2 regions of the Sandaracinus amylolyticus genome follow, and region 1 is predicted to be linked to the other one. Evidence: predicted binding sites of a transcription regulator. Region 1 holds the regulator's gene; the other holds the start of a gene.

What was found. The regulator HrcA, encoded in region 1, represses chaperone genes, less so after heat shock. The targets are predictions, from matches to a motif close to GNTAGCACTCNCCNNNGGNGAGTGCTANC.
Region 2: groES (co-chaperone GroES) is a predicted target of HrcA. The motif match lies at 4,140-4,168, and genes of this name have one in related genera.

What each region holds. Positions count from the first base shown of each region.
Region 1 is NZ_CP011125.1:2,476,031-2,484,829, forward strand. It holds gene DB32_RS10395 (hypothetical protein) at 1-108, shown strand, start outside; gene DB32_RS10400 (TerC family protein) at 144-1,016, shown strand; gene DB32_RS10405 (DNA-binding transcriptional response regulator) at 1,089-1,526, shown strand; gene DB32_RS10410 (TraB/GumN family protein) at 1,527-2,570, opposite strand; gene dnaK (molecular chaperone DnaK) at 2,575-4,380, opposite strand; gene DB32_RS10420 (nucleotide exchange factor GrpE) at 4,436-5,002, opposite strand; gene hrcA (heat-inducible transcriptional repressor HrcA) at 5,125-6,252, opposite strand; gene DB32_RS49920 (hypothetical protein) at 6,716-6,841, shown strand; gene DB32_RS10430 (tetratricopeptide repeat protein) at 7,021-8,799, shown strand, end outside.
Region 2 is NZ_CP011125.1:3,869,639-3,878,437, forward strand. It holds gene DB32_RS16515 (coiled-coil domain-containing protein) at 1-2,028, shown strand, start outside; gene groL (chaperonin GroEL) at 2,141-3,775, opposite strand; gene groES (co-chaperone GroES) at 3,817-4,104, opposite strand; gene DB32_RS16530 (hypothetical protein) at 4,410-5,018, shown strand; gene DB32_RS16535 (hypothetical protein) at 5,018-5,683, shown strand; gene rpoZ (DNA-directed RNA polymerase subunit omega) at 5,820-6,068, opposite strand; gene DB32_RS16545 (ATP-binding protein) at 6,123-8,387, opposite strand; gene DB32_RS48260 (ribosome maturation factor RimP) at 8,685-8,799, shown strand, end outside.

The sequences.
Region 1 (8,799 bases):
TGGGCGCTCGTCGCGAAGGCGGAGAGCCGCGTCGGCGTCCATCCGCGCGCGCCCCGTCGCGATCGCTCCAAGGAGGCCCTGCGTTGTCCGAACGGTCGCTACCACTGATCGCCTGGCTCGCGTTCTTCGCGTTCGTCGTCGCGATGCTCGCGCTCGATCTCGGCGTGCTCCACCGATCGACGCGCACCGTCTCGATGCGCGAGGCCGCGCGCTGGAGCGCCATCTGGGTCGGTCTCGCGATCGGCTTCGATCTCCTGGTGTGGGCCACGCTCGGCGCGGGCCCCGCGCTCGACTTCGCGACCGCGTACGTCATCGAGAAATCGCTCTCGGTCGACAACCTCTTCGTTTTCCTCGTGGTGTTCGGGGCGCTGCGGATCGGCCCCGAGCACCAACATCGCGTGCTCTTCTGGGGCATCCTCGGCGCGCTCGTGATGCGCGGCGCGATGATCGCGGCCGGGCTCGAGCTGCTCTCGCGCTTCCACTGGCTGATCTACGTGTTCGGCGGCGTGCTCGTCGTCACCGGGCTCAAGCTGCTGCGCGGCTGGTATCGCGGCGAGGACGACGAAGAAGCGGCGCTCGAGAACGGACGACTGTTCCGCTTCGTGCGTCGCTGGATCCCGTCGACGACGTCGCTGCACGGCGGGCGCTTCTTCGTGATCGAGAACGGTCGTCGCGTCGCGACGCCGCTGCTGGTCGCGCTCGTTCTGGTCGAGCTCACCGACGTGGTGTTCGCGCTCGACTCGATCCCCGCCGTGGTCGCGGTGAGCCGCGATCCCTTCATCGTCTTCACGTCGAACGTCTTCGCGATCCTCGGCCTGCGGAACCTCTACTTCCTGCTCGCGGGCGCGGTCGAGAAGCTGCACCACCTCAAGCTCGGCCTCTCCGCGGTGCTCGTGTTCGTCGGCGCGAAGATGGCGCTCGTCGACGTCGTGTCGATCCCGCCGCTCGTGTCGCTCGCGATCGTGACGACGATGCTCGCGCTGCCTTTCGTGGTCGGCCGCGCTCGTCGCGCCTGATTCCGCATCGACCCCTCGCGCGCGTCGCGCTCGTCGCGGCGCGCGTTTCTTTTTTCGCGCCTGGAGAACCCCATGATGAACAACGACCACCACGACGTCGCGGAGCTCGTCGTCCTCGTCGACGACGACAGCGCGAGCCTGCGCGAGATCCGCCGCGTGCTCGAGGAGATCGGCCTGCGAGTGCTCGGCTTCACCGCGGCGAGCGCCGCGCTCGCAGCCGCGCTCTCGCGCCGCCCCGACGCGATCGTCATCGCGCACGCCGGCGTCGACGTCGAAGGGCTCGCGCTCGCCGATCGCGTGCGCGCCGCGCACGGCGACGAGTCCCCGGCGTTCGTCGCGATCGCCCGATCCCCCGCCGCGCTCGGCCCGGTCGCGCGCCGCGCCTACGACGTGATCCTCCGCCGTCCCGTCGGGGTCGACGAGCTGGTCGGCGCGATCGACGATGCGCTCGTGCTGCGCGCGTCGCGCCTCACGCGGCGGTCCGCGCGCCGCGCACGCGCCGCCGAATGATCAGGGCAGCACGCCCGCTTCGCGCGATCGCCCGAGGTCGCGCGGGGGCGCGCTGCCCGGCGCGGCACCGAGGCGACGCACGCGCGTCCCCGTCGACGCGATGCGCGCGAGCGCACCGTCGTCACCGACCACGTCGCACGCAGGCAGCGCGACGAACGCGCGCCCTTGTCCGAGCTGCGCGGCGATCGTCGTCGCCCATGCCTCGATGCGCGCCGCGCGCTCCGCGCGCCGCGCTTCGGCGAGCGCACCTTCTCCGAGCGACGCCTCGCACGCGCTCGCGAGCGCGCGATCGTCGGCCGACGTGTACGCGCTCCGCAGCGCGCTCCACCGCGCACGCCACGCATCGACGTTCGTCAGCGCATCGTGCAGCCCCTCGAGCGACACGTCGCGCGGGATCGCAGCGAGCCGCTCCGCCGCCTGCTCGTGCGTGTCGAGCGACACGATCGGCGCGCCCTGCATGCGCGCCCACGCGAGCACGTCGCCGATCACGCTCGACGTCGAGATCGCATGCGGCACCGGGTTGCGCCCGTCGGCCTCCGCCTCGACCTCCGCCATCCGCACCCGCACGAGGTGCTCGACGAGGATCATCGGCGGAATGCGCCGCAGCGACTCGTCGGGGATCGCCGGACCGAGCTGCGCGCGCAGCGCGGCCCACGCCTCCGCGCCGAGCATGCGATCGAGCCGATCACGACGTCCCATCAGCGCGCTCTCGGGCACGTGATCGAGCGCCACGGCCTCGCGCGGATCGAACGTCGTCACGATCGCGCGCGAGAGATCGAGCGCGCCGTCGTGCGGCTCCGGCAGCGCGTGTCGCATCGTCGTCCCGAACGGCAACGCCGCGTGCACGTAGCTCGCCTCGGCCTCGTCGCCGACCTCCCAGAGCAACACCGGCGGCGTCCACGCCTCGCGCTGGCGCTCCGCGAGCCGCGACTCCTCGAGCGTCTCCTGCCGCGACACGTCCGCGCTCTCGACGCGTCGTGGAGCGCTGCCTCCGCACGCCGCGCACAGCGCGACGACGATCCCGATCACGCACGCATGCCGCAAGGCCTCAGCCTCCGTACATCGACTCGGCGATCTTGTACGCGCTGAGCTCGAGCGACTGCAGCGCCTCGCGGATCGCGATCGCGTCGCCCTCTTCGAGCGTCGCCTTCAGCGTCGCGATGTCCTTCTTCACGACGTCGATCACGCTCGGCGGCACGAGCTCGGCGCACTCCACGACCGCCTTCTCGCTCGTGTAGAGCAGCGCGGCCGCGCTGTTCTTCAGCTCCGCGAGCTCCTTGCGCTTCGCGTCGCTCTGCTTGTGCTTCTCCGCGTCGCCGACGAGCCCTTCGATCTGTTCCTTCGTCAGACCGCTCGACGCGACGACGCGCACCTTCTGCTCGCGTCCGCTGCGGATGTCCTTCGCCCCGACGTGCACGATACCGTCCGCGTCGATCTCGAAGCGCACCTCGATCTCCGGCACGCCGCGCGGCGCGGGCGGGATCGGCGCGAGCTCGAACTTCGCGAGCGACTTGTTGTCGGCGGCCATCTGGCGCTCGCCCTGGAGCACGTGGATCGGCACGAACGGCTGGTTGTCGACGCTCGTCGTGAAGATCTCCGACGCGCTGCACGGGATCGTCGTGTTGCGCGAGATCAGCGTGTGGAAGATCCCGCCGCCGACCTCCACACCGAGCGAGAGCGGCGTGACGTCGAGGAGGAGCACCTCCTCCATCTGACCTTCCATCGACGCGGCCTGGATCGCCGCGCCCACGGCGACGACCTCGTCGGGGTTCACGCCCTTGTGCGGCGGGCGCCCGAAGAACTCGCTCACCTTGCGCTGCACGAGCGGCATGCGCGTCATGCCGCCGACGAGGATCACCTCGTCGATGTCCTTCGTCGTGATCCCCGCGTCCTTGAGCGCCTTCGCGCAGGGCCCGAGCGTGCCCTCGACGAGATCACCGATCAGGATCTCCAGCTCGCTCCGCCGCAGCGCGCTCACGAGGTGCTTGGGCCCCGTCGCGTCCGCCGCGATGAACGGCAGGTTGATCTCGGTCTCGAGCGCGGTGGAGAGCTCGTGCTTCGCCTTCTCCGCCTGCTCCTTGAGGCGCTGGAGCGCGACGCGATCCTTCCGCAGATCGATCCCGCGGTTCTCCTTCGCGAACGTGCCCGCGAGGTGATCGACGAGCACGCGATCGAAGTCCTCGCCACCGAGGTGCGTGTCGCCGTTGGTCGAGAGCACCTTGAACACGCCCTCGGCGATCTCGAGGATCGAGATGTCGAACGTGCCGCCGCCGAGGTCGTAGACCGCGATGCGCCCGTTCTTCTTCTTCTCGAGCCCGTACGCGAGCGCCGCCGCGGTCGGCTCGTTGATGATCCGCTTGATCTCGAGGCCCGCGATCTTGCCCGCGTCGCGCGTCGCCTGGCGCTGCGCGTCGTCGAAGTACGCGGGCACCGTGACCACCGCGCCGTCGACCTTCGTGCCGAGGTACGCCTCGGCGGTCTCCTTCATCTTCGCGAGCACCATCGCGGAGACTTCGGGCGGCGACATCTCGCGCTCGCCGATCGCGACCCACGCGTCGCCGTTCATCGCCTGCACGACGCGATAGGGCACCGACTGCGCGTGCCGCTTCGCCTCGGAGCTCTCGAAGCGGCGGCCCATCAGGCGCTTCACCGCGAACACGGTGTTCTCCGGGTTCGTGACCGCCTGACGCCGCGCGACGCTGCCCACCCGCCGCTCGCCGTCGCGCGTGAACGCGACGACGGACGGCGTGGTGCGCGAGCCCTCGGCGTTCGGGATCACGATCGGCTCGCCGTTCTCGACGATCGCGACGCACGAGTTCGTCGTGCCGAGATCGATGCCGATGACCTTGCTCATGACGCCGGAACGAGAGCCCAATCGTACACAAGTGACGCGCGCGAGCGCGTGCGAATCAGGCGCTCGCGGTCGGCTTGCGCGCGACCACGACCATCGCGGGACGCACCAAGCGCTCCCCGAGCTTGTACCCGGCGACCACCTCCGCGATGACCGTGCCCGGCGGATGCTCGTCGGTCTCGGTCTGCTGGATGGCGTCGTGCACCGACGGGTCGAAGCGCTGACCCACCGTGGGCACGCGCGTGATGCCGATGCGCTGCGACTGATCCTCGAAGAGCTTGAGGACCATCTTGATCCCGTCGACGATCGCCGCGACGTCGCTCGCCGCGCCCGCTGCCTGCACCGCGCGCTCGAGGTTGTCGAAGACCGGCAGCATCTCGCGCACCGCGTCCTCGCGCCCGCGGCGCTCCGCGTCCTCGAGCTCCTTCTTCGTGCGCTTGCGGAAGTTGTCGTAGTCCGCGGCGGTGCGGAGCAGCTGCTCCTTCAGGCGATCGCGCTCTTCGCGCAGCGCGTTCACGACGGCGCCCGAGCCGGAATCGGCGTCGGTCAGCGTCTCGGTCCCGCTCGGCGCGTCCTCGGCGTCGATCAGCGTGGCCGTGGTGTCGTCCCGTTCTTCTCCGCTCACGTCCTGGCGCTCCTTCGACTCGATCGCTCGAGATCGAGTGGCATGGGGCCCCCGACTGTAAGCAGCCATCCTCCGCACCTCAAGCACCCTCATGTTCGAGAGCGCGGAGGGTGCTCACCGTTTCAGGCGCCGGATGCTTCGCCGAGCGGGGGCTCGTCGTCGTCGTCGCGCAGCGAGTCGCCGTTCAGCACGTCGGTCGTGATCTGCGCGGCGAAGCTCACGAGCGGCATCAGCTTCGCGTAGTCCATGCGCGTCGGGCCGATGATCCCGAGGCTCCCCGCGCGCACCCCGCCCGCGCGGTAGTTCGCGGAGATCACGCCGACGTCCGGCACGTCGACGATGTTCGCCTCGGACCCGAGCAGCACCTGCACGCCGCCCGCCGCGAGGGTGCGATCGAGCAGGTCGAGGAGCTTCTCCTTCTCCTCGAACGCGCGCAGGAAGCCGCGGATCTTCTCGGCGTCCGCGAACTCCGGGCGGTCGAAGAGCACGCCTTGCCCTTCGATGATCACGTCCTCTTCGCGCGCCGGGCCCGCCGTCGCGGCGTCGAGCATCTGCTTGGCGCGCCGCCCGAGACGATCGTACGCGCCGCGCTCGTCGGCCATCGCGCGCGCGAGCTCCTCGCGCACCTCGCGCAGCGTGCGCTCGGTCAGCAGCGACGAGAGCAGGTTGTGGATCCGCTCCATGTCACCGGAGTCGGGCAGCTCCGGGACCTCGACGATGCGGTTCTGGATCGTGCCCGAGCGCGTCACGATCACCGCCAGCACCTGCTTCTCCGAGAGCGGCATGAAGCGGATCTGCGTGACCTGCTCGACCTCGGTGCGCGGCCGCGACACGAGCGCTGCGGCGCCCGTGAGCGACGCGAGCAGCCGTCCCGCCTCGCGCAGCACGTCGTCCACACCGGGGCGCAGCTGCCGCATGCGCGCGAGGATCGCCGCACGATCCTCGGCCGCGACCTCGCGCATCTGCGAGAGCGCGTCGATGAACACGCGGAAGCCCACCTCGGTCGGGACGCGGCCCGCGCTGTGGTGCGGCTGGGCGAGGCAGCCCGCTTCCTCGAGATCCGCGAGCTCGTTGCGGATCGTCGCGGGCGAGAGGTTGATTCCGTAGCGCTTCGAGAGCCGACGCGAGCCGACGGGCTCTCCGGTCGCGATGTACTCGGACACGACCGCGTAGAGGATCCGACGGGCCCGATAGCTCAGCTCGGGCCTTCGCAGCGGGACCACGGTCGGTTGGAAGGGCGCGGACGGCATCGTCTTTTGACGACCGTGGAATTGCTAGAAGTACGCCGCGCTGGTGTCAAGCGAGATGGCAGCGCTCGTCGATCGACGGACCGTGTGCCGGCCGAGCACCGAATTCGGATCGCAGCGGGATCGCGCGGAACGCCTTGCGCGAAAACACTCCATTTTCCGGTGACCGCCTGCGCCTTCGTGCAGGCGCGGCGTGCCGAAGCCTTGTTGACACCGAGCGAGGCCGCTATCCTCCTCCGTGTTCGATCCGGATTCTCCGGAGCGGACACCCCACAGAGCACGGCGGATGGGCCACCACAGCCCCGCAATGGTGCGAAATCCCGACGAAACTTCACGGTTTCGGCAAACGGGCGCCGAAAGGCTCCCGGGGGTTCCTGCCGTGACGTACGAGGGGGTGCTCGCGGCTCGAGCGCAGGATGCGCTCGCCTCGTCTCGACTCTTCCGGGCCGTGCTCGGAGGAGCCGCGATGATCGGCGCATCGACGAACCTGCCCGAGCGCCCCCCCGCCATGGAACGCCTCGACGCGAGCGCGGCCATTCGCTGCCGCAGCCCGGAGGCGCCGGCATTTGCCGGGGAGGGAGAAGGCCAGTGAATAGTACGCAGTGTTTCTCGAAGATCGTGTTCGCGCTCTCGCTGGAGGTTCTGTCGGACTGACGGCCCCTCCCCGATGAGCTGAGAGGGTGGCGGGTCTGGCAGCCCACCACCCTCTCGCCTTTTAAGGCGCTCGCCTTTCTCTGGAAGCGTGTGAGCGGTTGACGCATCATCGCCCCGTTGGCGCAGCAGGGCGACAGCGAGAAGCGCGAGCGCTCCGACTTCTTCTCGGTCGAGGAAGCGAAGCGGTCGATCCCGAAGATCACCGCGGTCCCCGAGACGAAGGAAGAGATCCGCCGCCGCCGCGTGCGACGCGTCTCGATCGCGGTGGTGAGCACGGTCAGCGCGCTCGCGCTCATCGCGCTCGCGGTGTACCTGCTGCATCGGCGCGAGATCGATCAGGCGCGGCTCGAGGTGGAGCGCACCGGGCGCGCGGACGCGATCGAGGACGCGCTCGCGGCGCTCGACGGGGAGACCGGCGCCGGCGACGTCGCGCTCGCGGCGCGCGTCCACGCGACGGCCGAGCTCGCGGGCATCACGGGCCATCGCGCGCCCGCGGAGCAGCTCCTCGCGTCGCACGATCCTGCTGCGGACGGCGCGTCCGATCACCGGATCGCGCAGACCTACCTCGCGCTCGCGCAGGGCGACGCGAACGCGGCGGCGCAGCACGCGTCGGCGCTCGTCGCGCGTGGGCCGCGCGCCGCCGAGGCGGGGTACGCACGGGCGCTGGTCGCGCTGGCGATCGGCAACGTGCAGCAGGCGCTCGCGGCGGCGCAGGCGTCGTCGCAGGAGATGGATCGCCAGGACGCGCCGCGGGTGCGCGCGCTGCTCGGGCTGGTGTCGGCGCGCAGCGGCGCGCCGATCGCGATCGAGGGGGATGCGATCCCGCTGCGGCTCGCGCGCGCGCGGGTGCGCTGGGACGCGGGCGAGCAGCGCGATCAGCTGGGCAGCGAGGTCGCGCCGATCGCGGAGGACGCGAGCGCGACGCCCGCCGAGCGCGCGTGGGCACAGCTGCTCACCGGGCTGTCGGCGATCGACGCGGGCGACACGGAGACCGCAACGCGCTCGATCGAAGCGGCCGCGGGCGCGCCGCCGCCGGGCGACGAGCTCTTCCGAGTGCAGCTCGCGGAGGCGTGGCTCGCGCTCGGTCGGCGCACCGAGGCGCAGGCGATCGCGGACGCGCTCTCGCCGGGGATCTCGACGGATGCAGGACGCCGCGCGCAGCTCGCGGCCGAGCTGCACCTCGCGTCGGCGCGGATCGATCAGGCGGAGAGCGCGCTGAGCGGTGCGCCCGCGGGCCCGCGGACGTCGCTGCTGCGCGCGCGGATCGCGGACGCGCGCGGACAGGTGGCGCCGGCGCGTGCGCTCTACGAGGAAGCGGCTCGCGCACCGGCCGAGCGGATCGCAGCGAACCTCGGGCTCGCATCGATGCTGGTGGGCACCGGCGCGGCGCAGGAGGCGATCGCGCTCGTCGATCCGCTGCTCGAGCAGCGCGCGACGCACCCGCGGATCGCGGCGACCGCGGCGAGCGCGCACACGGGCGCCGGCGATCGCGCGCGCGGTCTCGCGATCGCGCAGCGCGCGCTCGAGGCGCATCCGCGCGAGCCGCTCCTGCTCGCGGCGAAGGCGCGCGTGCACCTCGCGTCGAGCGAGTGGCAGCCCGCGCTCGACGCGCTCCGGATCGCGACCGAGGTCGCGCCGCGCGATCCCGCGCTCCAGGCCGAGCGTGGTCGTGCCGCGATGGAGCTCGGTCAGCTCGACGAGGCGCGGCGTGCGTACGAGACGTCGATCGAGGTCGAGCCCGCGCAGCCCGAGGTGCTGCGGGCGCTGCTCTCGATCCAGCTCCAGCAGCGCGACCTCGAGGCCGCGGGCGCGACGATCGCGCGCATCGACGCCGCGAACGTGACGAGCCTCGAGATCGAGCAGCTGCGCGCGCGCTGGCTCGTCGACACGATGGCC
Region 2 (8,799 bases), 1.4 Mb from region 1:
AAGGGCGAGATCGCAGCGCTCGCGAAGGTCGAGACGGTCGACGAGGACTACGCGCGCGTCGAAGCGTCGCTCGCGGAGCGGGCGCGCGAGCTGACCGATCTGCGCGGCGAGGTCGAGCGGCGCGGCGTGCTGGTGCGCGATCTCGTCGAGGAGCTGGTCGAGGCGCGCGCGCAGCGCGGAGCGACGGGCCCGACGCCGCCGGGCGGTGGCGGCGGTCGCGACGATGCGGAGCTGCGCGCGGCGCTCGAGGCGGCGCGGCGTCGCGCGGTCGACGCCGAGGCGGCGGTCGTGGAAGCGGGCTACCGGCTCGATCAGGTGCGCGCCGAGCTCGAGCAGTGCCGTCGCGCTCGAGAGACGGAGCGCGAGCAGGCGTCGCGCGACATCGCGTTCGCGCAGGGCACGATGCGCGGCCTGTCGTCGCGCCTCGCGGAGACCGAGGAGCTGCGGCGGCTCGCCGAGGCGCGGCTCGCGCTCTCGCAGGACGACGTCGCGTCGGCGCGGCTGCGCACGCGCGAGCTGGAGCGCGATCTCGAGAACGCGCGAGAGCAGGTCGAGCTCGCGATCGTGCGCGCGCAGGGCGCGCCGCCGTCCTCGCCGATCGCGATCGAGCCGGGCGCGCTGGATCGACTGCGCGAGCTCGAGGCCGAGGCGTCGCAGCGGGAAGGGCGTCTGTACGGCGCGCTGCTGAAGGCGCGCGAGCACGCGGTCGAGGCCCAGGGCGAGCAGCGTCGGCTCGCGCGCGAGCTCGCGAAGGCGGAGGACGAGGCGCGCGCCGCGCGCAACGACGCGACCACGCAGCGCGCCGAGCTCGAGGCACGGCTCGGACAGCTCGCCGACGAAGCGACGCGCGCGCTCGCGGACACCGAGGCCCGCGGTCGTGAGCTCGCGACGGCACGCGCCGCGGCCGACGCGCACTCGCGAGAGCTCGCGGTGCTGCGCGGCGAGCGCGACGGGATCGTGTGGCGCCTCGCGGATGCCGAAGCCGCGGTGCGCGACGCCCAGGCGCGTCTCGCCGCGACGCCGGCGCCGGTCGCCGCGCCGATCGAGAGCCCCGAGCTCCACGACCTCCGCCAGCGCGTCGAGGTGCTCGGCGCGTCGGTCGGCGTATGGACGCAGCGCGCGCAGGAAGCCGCATCGCGCGCAGATGCAGAAGCGACGCGTGCTGCGGATCTCGCGGTGCGCCTGTCGACGCGCGACGCGCTGGTCGGTCGCGTGCAGAGCGAGCTCGCGAGCGCATCGGCACGACGCGACGGTCTCGAGCGCCGCATCCGCGAGCTCGACGGCGCGGTCGCGGAGCTGCGCGACCAGCTCGCGTCCGCGCGCGCCGTGGCAGAGGTGCGCGCCGACGAAGAACGGCGCGAGCTCGAGGCGCGTGACGCGCGCATCGCCGACTCCGAGCGCGCGAGAGAGCGCCTCGCCCGCGAGCACGAAGAGACGCGCCGCGCGCTCGCAGAGGCGCGCCAGATCCTCTCGTCGATCGCCAGCGGGCTCGACACCGGCGCCGTCGCGGCGGCCGCGCCCGCGAGCGACGCGCGCCTTCGCGAGCAGCTGCGCGACCTGCAGCGCGAGGCCGAAGATCGCGAGCTCATGCTCCGCTCGCTCACCGCGCAGCTCCAGGATCGCGACGATCGCCTGCGCGCGCTCGAGCGCATGAAGTCCGGCGAGGCGCCCGGCGACGAGCGCGAGCTCGTGCAGCGCGTGCTGATGGCGGAAGAGCGCGCGGTGCGCTTCGAGCGCGAGCTCGAGCAAGAGCGCCAGGCGCGCCGACACGCCGAGCAGAACGGCGGCTCCGCCGAGCGCGACGCCGATCTGCGCCGCCTGCACCAGACGCTCGGTGATCGAGACGCGCAGCTGATGGTCCTCGAGGGCCGCATCACGCAGTCGGAGCGCGAGCAGCGCTCGATGCGCGACGCGTTCGCCCAGGCGCGCGCGAGCCTCGAGACGCTCCTCGGCGAGATCGCGAACGATCAGCGCGCCGAGGCCGCCGATCGCATCGCGTCGATGCTGCGTCTCCTCCGCCGTTACTGAGCTGGCCCGGGGGAGGCTGCGCGCCTCCCCTCTCGACTCCCGCCCCGGAAAGACGAAGGCCGCGCCCTCCGAGGAGAGCGCGGCCTTCTTCGTTCAGCGCGTCAGCGGTGGATCAGAAATCCATGCCGCCGGGGCCGTGCGCGTGACCGCCGCCCGCCGCCGCCTTCTCCTCCTTCGGGAGCTCGGCGATGAGCGCCTCGGTCGTGAGCATGAGGCTCGCGACCGACGACGCGTTCTGCAGCGCGGTGCGGACGACCTTCGTCGGGTCGATGACGCCGGCCGAGATCAGGTCCTCGTACGAGTCGCGCGCGGCGTTGTAGCCGAAGCCGCCCTTGCCGTTCTTGACCTTGTCGACGACGATCGAGCCCTCGACGCCCGCGTTCGCCGAGATCTGGCGCAGGGGCTCCTCGATCGCGCGGCGCACGATGCGCACGCCGACCGCCTGCTCGTCGCTGAGCTTGAGGCCGTCGAGCGCCGACTGCGCGCGAAGGAGCGCCACGCCACCGCCGGGGACGATGCCCTCCTCGACGGCCGCGCGGGTCGCGTGGAGCGCGTCCTCGACGCGCGCCTTCTTCTCCTTCATCTCGACCTCGGTCGCCGCGCCGACCTTGATGACCGCGACGCCGCCGACGAGCTTCGCGAGGCGCTCCTGGAGCTTCTCGCGATCGTAGTCGCTCGTCGTGTCCTCGATCTGCTTCTTGATCGTCTCGATGCGGCCCTTGATCGCGTCCTTCGCGCCCACGCCGTCGACGATCGTCGTGTTCTCCTTGTCGATCCGGACGCGCTTCGCGCGGCCGAGATCGTTCAGGGTCACGTTCTCGAGCTTGATCCCGAGCTCCTCGCTGACGACCTCACCACCCGTCAGGATGGCGATGTCCTTCAGCATCTCCTTGCGGCGATCGCCGAAGCCCGGCGCCTTCACCGCCGCGACGTGTAGCGTGCCGCGGAGCTTGTTCACGACGAGCGTCGCGAGCGCCTCGCCCTCGACGTCCTCCGAGAGGATGAGGAGCGGCTTCTGCTGACGCGCGATCGCCTCGAGGACCGGGAGGAGGTCCTTCATGTTCGAGATCTTCTTCTCGGAGATCAGGATGTAGGCGTCCTCGAGGATCGCCTCCATGCGCTCCGGATCCGTCACGAAGTAGGGCGACAGGTAGCCGCGGTCGAACTGCATGCCCTCGACGACGTCGAGCGTGGTCTCGAGGCCCTTCGCCTCCTCGACCGTGATGACGCCTTCCTTGCCGACCTTCTCCATCGCCTCGGCGAGGATCTTGCCGATCGTCTCGTCGCCGTTCGCCGAGATCGTGCCGACCTGCGCGATCTCCTTCGGGTCCTTCGTCGGCTTCGAGAGCTTCTTCAGCTCCTCGGTGATCGCCGCGACGGCCGCGTCGATGCCGCGCTTGAGCTCCATCGGGTTGTGGCCCGCGGCCACCATCTTCGAGCCCTCGCGGTAGACCGCCTGCGCGAGCACGGTCGCCGTCGTGGTGCCGTCACCCGCGACGTCCGACGTCTTGCTGGCGACCTCGCGCACCATCTGCGCGCCCATGTTCTCGAACTTGTCCGCGAGCTCGATCTCCTTCGCGACCGTCACGCCGTCCTTCGTGACCGTCGGAGCGCCGAAGCTCTTCTCGATGACGACGTTGCGGCCCTTGGGGCCCAGCGTGACCTTCACCGCGTTCGCGAGCGTGTTGACGCCGGCGAGAATGCGGTCGCGCGCGGTCGTATCGTAGAGAATTTCCTTGGCTGCCATGTTCTTCGTCTCCGTCTTCCGCTGAAGTCAGTCTTTCGAGATCACTCCACGATGCCGACGATGTCGTCTTCGCGGAGGATCACCATCTCCTGGCCGTCGACCTTGATCTCCTGGCCGCTGTACTTGCCGAAGAGGACGCGATCGCCGGGCTTGACCTCGAGCTTCCGGACCGAGCCGTCCTCGAGGATCTTGCCGCTGCCGACGGCGATCACCTTGCCCTCGACCGGCTTTTCCTTCGCCGTGTCGGGGATGATGATCCCGCCCTTGGTCTTCTCCTCTTCCTTCACGCGCTGGATGAGCACGCGGTCGTGCAGGGGACGAATCGCCATGTCTGAGCCCTCCTTGGGGGTCCGATTTGCACTTCGTTAGCACTCGCACCCGGCGAGTGCTGACAGCGGGCCGGGAACCTAACCTGGGCCCTGCAACGGTCAAGATGGCCCCTCGCGATTTTCTCGCGACGCTGCGGACGCCAATGATTCCGTGCGGTTGCGCCGGTTCGTGGCGGCGCGTTGGCACTCGCGGCGCGCGGCTGCCGACGACGCGCCGGAGACATTCCGGAAACCACCGGAACACTTGGGGAATTCTTCGCGCCGCCGCCTCCGTGCCGTAGATTTTCTCGGCAGAAGCCTCGGAGGTGAGCACCGTGATCGAGACGTTCGCCGACCTGCGGTTCTGGTTTCGTGAGCGGCTGGACGATGCGCTGGGTCGCCACCGGATCGACGCGCCCGAGGAGACCCGCGCCTACCTCGTCGAGCTGCTCGCGGCGATGGGGCTCGGGCGGCGCCGTGCGCCAGGGCTCCGCCCGCTCGCGCTGCAGCTGAAGGACGCGCGCGAAGCGCAGGGCATCGAGCGGCTCCGGCTGTACCGCGCGCTGGGCGACGACGCGCTCTGTCTCGCCGGGCTCTTCCGCGATCACATCGAGGGGCGCGGGCTGAGCGCCGGCTACGTGCACACGATGGGCGGCGGTGCGTACGAGAGCGCCGGCGTGCTCGCGGTGCAGAGCGCGAACGAGGCCGTGCGGATCGACGTCTATCGCGATCTCTCGCGGCGGTTCGCGACGTTCGCGGAGCTGCTCGAGGAGGTCCGCGAGACGACGACGCTGCGCACGCCGCAGGACATCGTGAAGCTCTACGACCGCTGGCGTCGCACCGGCTCGCCCAGGCTCGCGGCGCGGCTGACGCGCGAGGGCGTGTACCCGACGCGCGGCCACGGCGGGGGCTCGGGTGGATCGACGCTGCACTGATGCTGACGCGTATCCAGCACAGGCTCGCGACGCTCTACGACGTCGAGCTCGAGGTCGACGTCGAGGACTTCGTCTGTGACGAAGAGACGGCGCGCTCGCTCGGCGGCGACGACGCGATGCGACGCGGCGAGGTCCTGTTCGTCGTGCCCGACGAGAGCGGCGCGCGCGTCGCGCTCTTCGTCGAGCCAGGCGCGCGTGCCCTCGCGGGCGACGCGTGGATGGCGGACGGTGCGCGGTTCCGAGGCGCGTGCCTCGCGACCGAGGGCGTCAGTCACTTCGTGTACCTCGCGTTCCGCGCGGACCACGAGATCGCGGTGAGCGAGCTGGAGCTCGAGCTGCAGGCGGAGATCGACAAATGGGCGCTCGGCGTGCTCGCGCCGCTCGAAGAGCTCGCGCATCCGATGAGGGGCCGTGGCGCGGCGCTGATCGCGCTCCGTGATCGCAGCCGGCGGCTGCGCGAGCGGCTGTTCACGGGTGCGAGGTTCCTCGACCCTGCGGGCAGCGAGCGCGGCGATCGATATCGTGCGGCCGTGCGGCTCGCGTCGCGTTACGCGCGCGAGCTCGAGGCAGCGAGGATCGATCGCGGCGATCTCGACGGGCTCACGCGCGAGCTGCGGCGCTTCTACCGGCTCGGGGCGCGCGAGAAGATCGAGCGCATCGGATAGCGGCGGCTCGTCTCGCGCTCAGCGGGCCTGCGCTCGAGCGCCCACCCAGCCGCGTTGCCGCAGCGTTTGGGGTGGGGGGCCCCGATCCGGCTTTGCCGGTCGGGGGGAGGGGGTCTTCCAAGACCCCTCCCGAAGCTCACCCGCGCGAGTTCTCGGCGGCCTTGCGCTCGGTGATGAACTCCTCGACGACCTCGTGCACGCGGCGGTTCCAGTGCACGCGCGTCGACGCGATCTCACGCAGCGCGGTCACCGCCGGGCGATTCTTGCTCTGCACCAGCGCGGGCGCGCCCTTCATGATCTGGCGGGCACGCTGGGAGGCGAGGAGGACGAGCGCGAACCGGTTGTCCTCGTTCTGCAGGCAATCTTCGACGGTGACGCGGGCCATCAGGGTTCTCCGGAAGGGGCGCGAGGCTACCAGCTGGTCACGCGTCGGGCAAGCTCACGACGGGGAGGGCACCCAGACGAGCTCGCAGCGCTCGATCTTGATCGCGCTCTTCTTCGCGGCGACGCGGCGCTCTTCGACACGCAGCGCGCCGGGATCCCAGCGCCGCGCGATCTCGAGCTTCGCCGCGAGGTAGTCGCGCTCGAGGTGCTCCAGCGCGAGCCGCGCGCTCTGCACCGCTTCTTCGGCGCGCGCGCGCCGCTCTGCAGACTGTGCGGTCCGCCGCGCTGCGCTGCGCGCGCTGCGCGCCACCGAGCCTCCGCCGAGCATCGCACCGAGCACGCTCGCGCCCGCGTCGACGACCTCGGCATCGCGCGCGAGCTTCGCGTCCGAGAGCCTTCGCTCCGCGGTGCTCAGCTTGTCGCGCGCCTTGTCGATCTTCGCGCTCCACTTCTGCTCGATCTCGCGGTCTTCTTCGCCACGCGCGCGCTGCGCGTCCATGCGGATGCGCGCGAGGAACGACTCGCGCGGCTCGCCGGGGTGCGAGCTCGTGCCCAGGTCGGGCGCGAAGAGCACGGTCAGCGGGCGATCGCGGAGGACGTGCGTCGCGGCCTGCTTCGTCCACGCATCCCACGTCTTCGCGCGCGCGGCCGATGCGGGCAGCGTCGCAAACGGCACACCAGGCTGGGGATCGCGCGACTCGGGCAGCGGCGTCGCGAGCACCCATGCCTCGGCCCAGCGCGGCCCTTCGTCACCGAGCGGCGCGATCAGGTGCGGCTCGAGCCACGCGTCGACGCCGAGCTTCGCGTCGGCGTAGTGCACGCTCGCGCGCACCGCGACGCCCGGGCGATACGCGCGCGGCGCCGGAAGGTCGGCGCGCATCACGAACGACTCGCGGACGTCCGCCGAGAGCACCGGACGACCCGCGACGGCCGGCGGCAGGCTCGCGATCGGTGCCGCGGGCGCAGCGGACGCGAGCGCGCGGAAGTGCTCGCGCGAGAGCGGTCCACGCAAGTACGAGAGCGCCCAGCGCGTCGTGAACAGCTTCGGTCCACCGCCCGCGTGGATGTCGTGGAGGAGGAACGTACGCGGCGCGAGCGACGACAGCATCGTGTCGATCCGCGCGCGATCGAGCCCCGCGCCGGTGCTCGCCGCGACGCCCTCGAGCCCGTCGAGCACGCGCAGCTTGTCGCGCTCGGTCTGCAGGCGACCGAGCATCCAGGTGCCCGCGTTGCTCAGGCCTTTGTAGTCGAGGTCGACCGGGTTCTGCGTCGCGAGCACCACCCCGAGGCCGAACGCGCGCGCCTGCTTGAGCAGCGTGAGCATCGGCGCCTTGCTCGGCGGGCTCGCGACCGGCGGGAAGAACCCCGCGATCTCGTCCATGTAGAGCAGCGCGCGGAGCGACTGCGTGCCCGGCTGCGCGCGCATCCACGCGAGCACCTCGCCGAGCAGCGCGGTGACGAAGAACATGCGCTCGGCGTCCGCGAGGTGTGCGATCGAGAGCACCGACAGGCGCGGCTTGCCTTCACGCGTGAAGAGCAGCGACTGCACGTCGAGCGGCTCGCCCTCGAGGAACCCGGCCATCGACGGCGACGCGAGCGCCGCGTTGAGGCTCACCGCGATCTCCTGCCTCGCGCGCGGCGCGATGACCGAGTCGAGATCCATCACTCCGAGTCGATCGAACGGGGGCGACTGGATCGCGCGGAGCAGCGCGCCGGGATCGAGCGAGCGACCTGCGCGCCACGCGTCGAGGAGCACGTTCGAGACGAGCACGTGCTCGGGGCTGCGCACCGGATCCGCGTCGACACCGGCCAGCGAGAGCAGCGCGGACGCCGTCGCGACGGCGCGATCGCGGGTGCCCTCGTCGTCGCTCCCGGCAGGCGGCGCGTCGAGTGACGGCATGAGCGAGAGCGCGCGACCGAGGCGCGATCCCGGCGTGTAGATCGTGCGATCGACGCTCCCGGCGAAACGCGCGATGCGCTCCGGGCTCTGAGCGCTCGCCACCAGCCCTTCACGCGCGCGCTGGGCGACCGAGGCGGGATCCTCGCCCTCGGGCACGAAGGGCGCGAAGTCCTCGGGCCGCAGCGCCGGGAACGCGAGCTTCAGGTTCCCGAGATCGCCCTTGGGATCGATCGCGATCGCCGGGATCCCGCAGAGCGCTGCCTCCTCGAGCACGATCGCGCCGAGCCCGGTCTTGCCCGAGCCCGTCATGCCGACGATCACGCCGTGCGTCAGCAGGTGTTTCGAGGGATACAGCAGCGCGCTCTGGGACGCGCCGTCGCGGCCGAGGTAGAAGGTGCCGGGCGGGACGCCGTCGGTCATGGGCCGCGCAGGATGCCCGATTCCGGCGCCCCTTGCTCGTCGTGCACCCTCATGGTACGACGTCGGTCCCCGCTGGGGTGTCGTTGCCGAGGTGGGCCCTCTGCTTGCTTTGCAGGGTCCGCCTTTTTCGTTCGCAGAGCTCTCTTCGGAGGGCCGCGTTCTCTCTCCCGAGAGCCGCGGTTTCACTGGAGAGTCGCAGCGGACGGTGGGCGACGACGGTCCGCGGGGGGGCCGGAGACGGCTCGCCCTCCGGGTCTACGGTTCGAGCGCCAAGACACACGACACCACATCAACCGAGTGAACGCCCGCAACGACAGCCCCCTGGACAAGCCTGCGATCGAAGCGATCGCGGAGCCGGTCTGTCGTGCGCACGGCGTCGAGCTGGTCGACGTGCAGTGGACGATGGATCGCG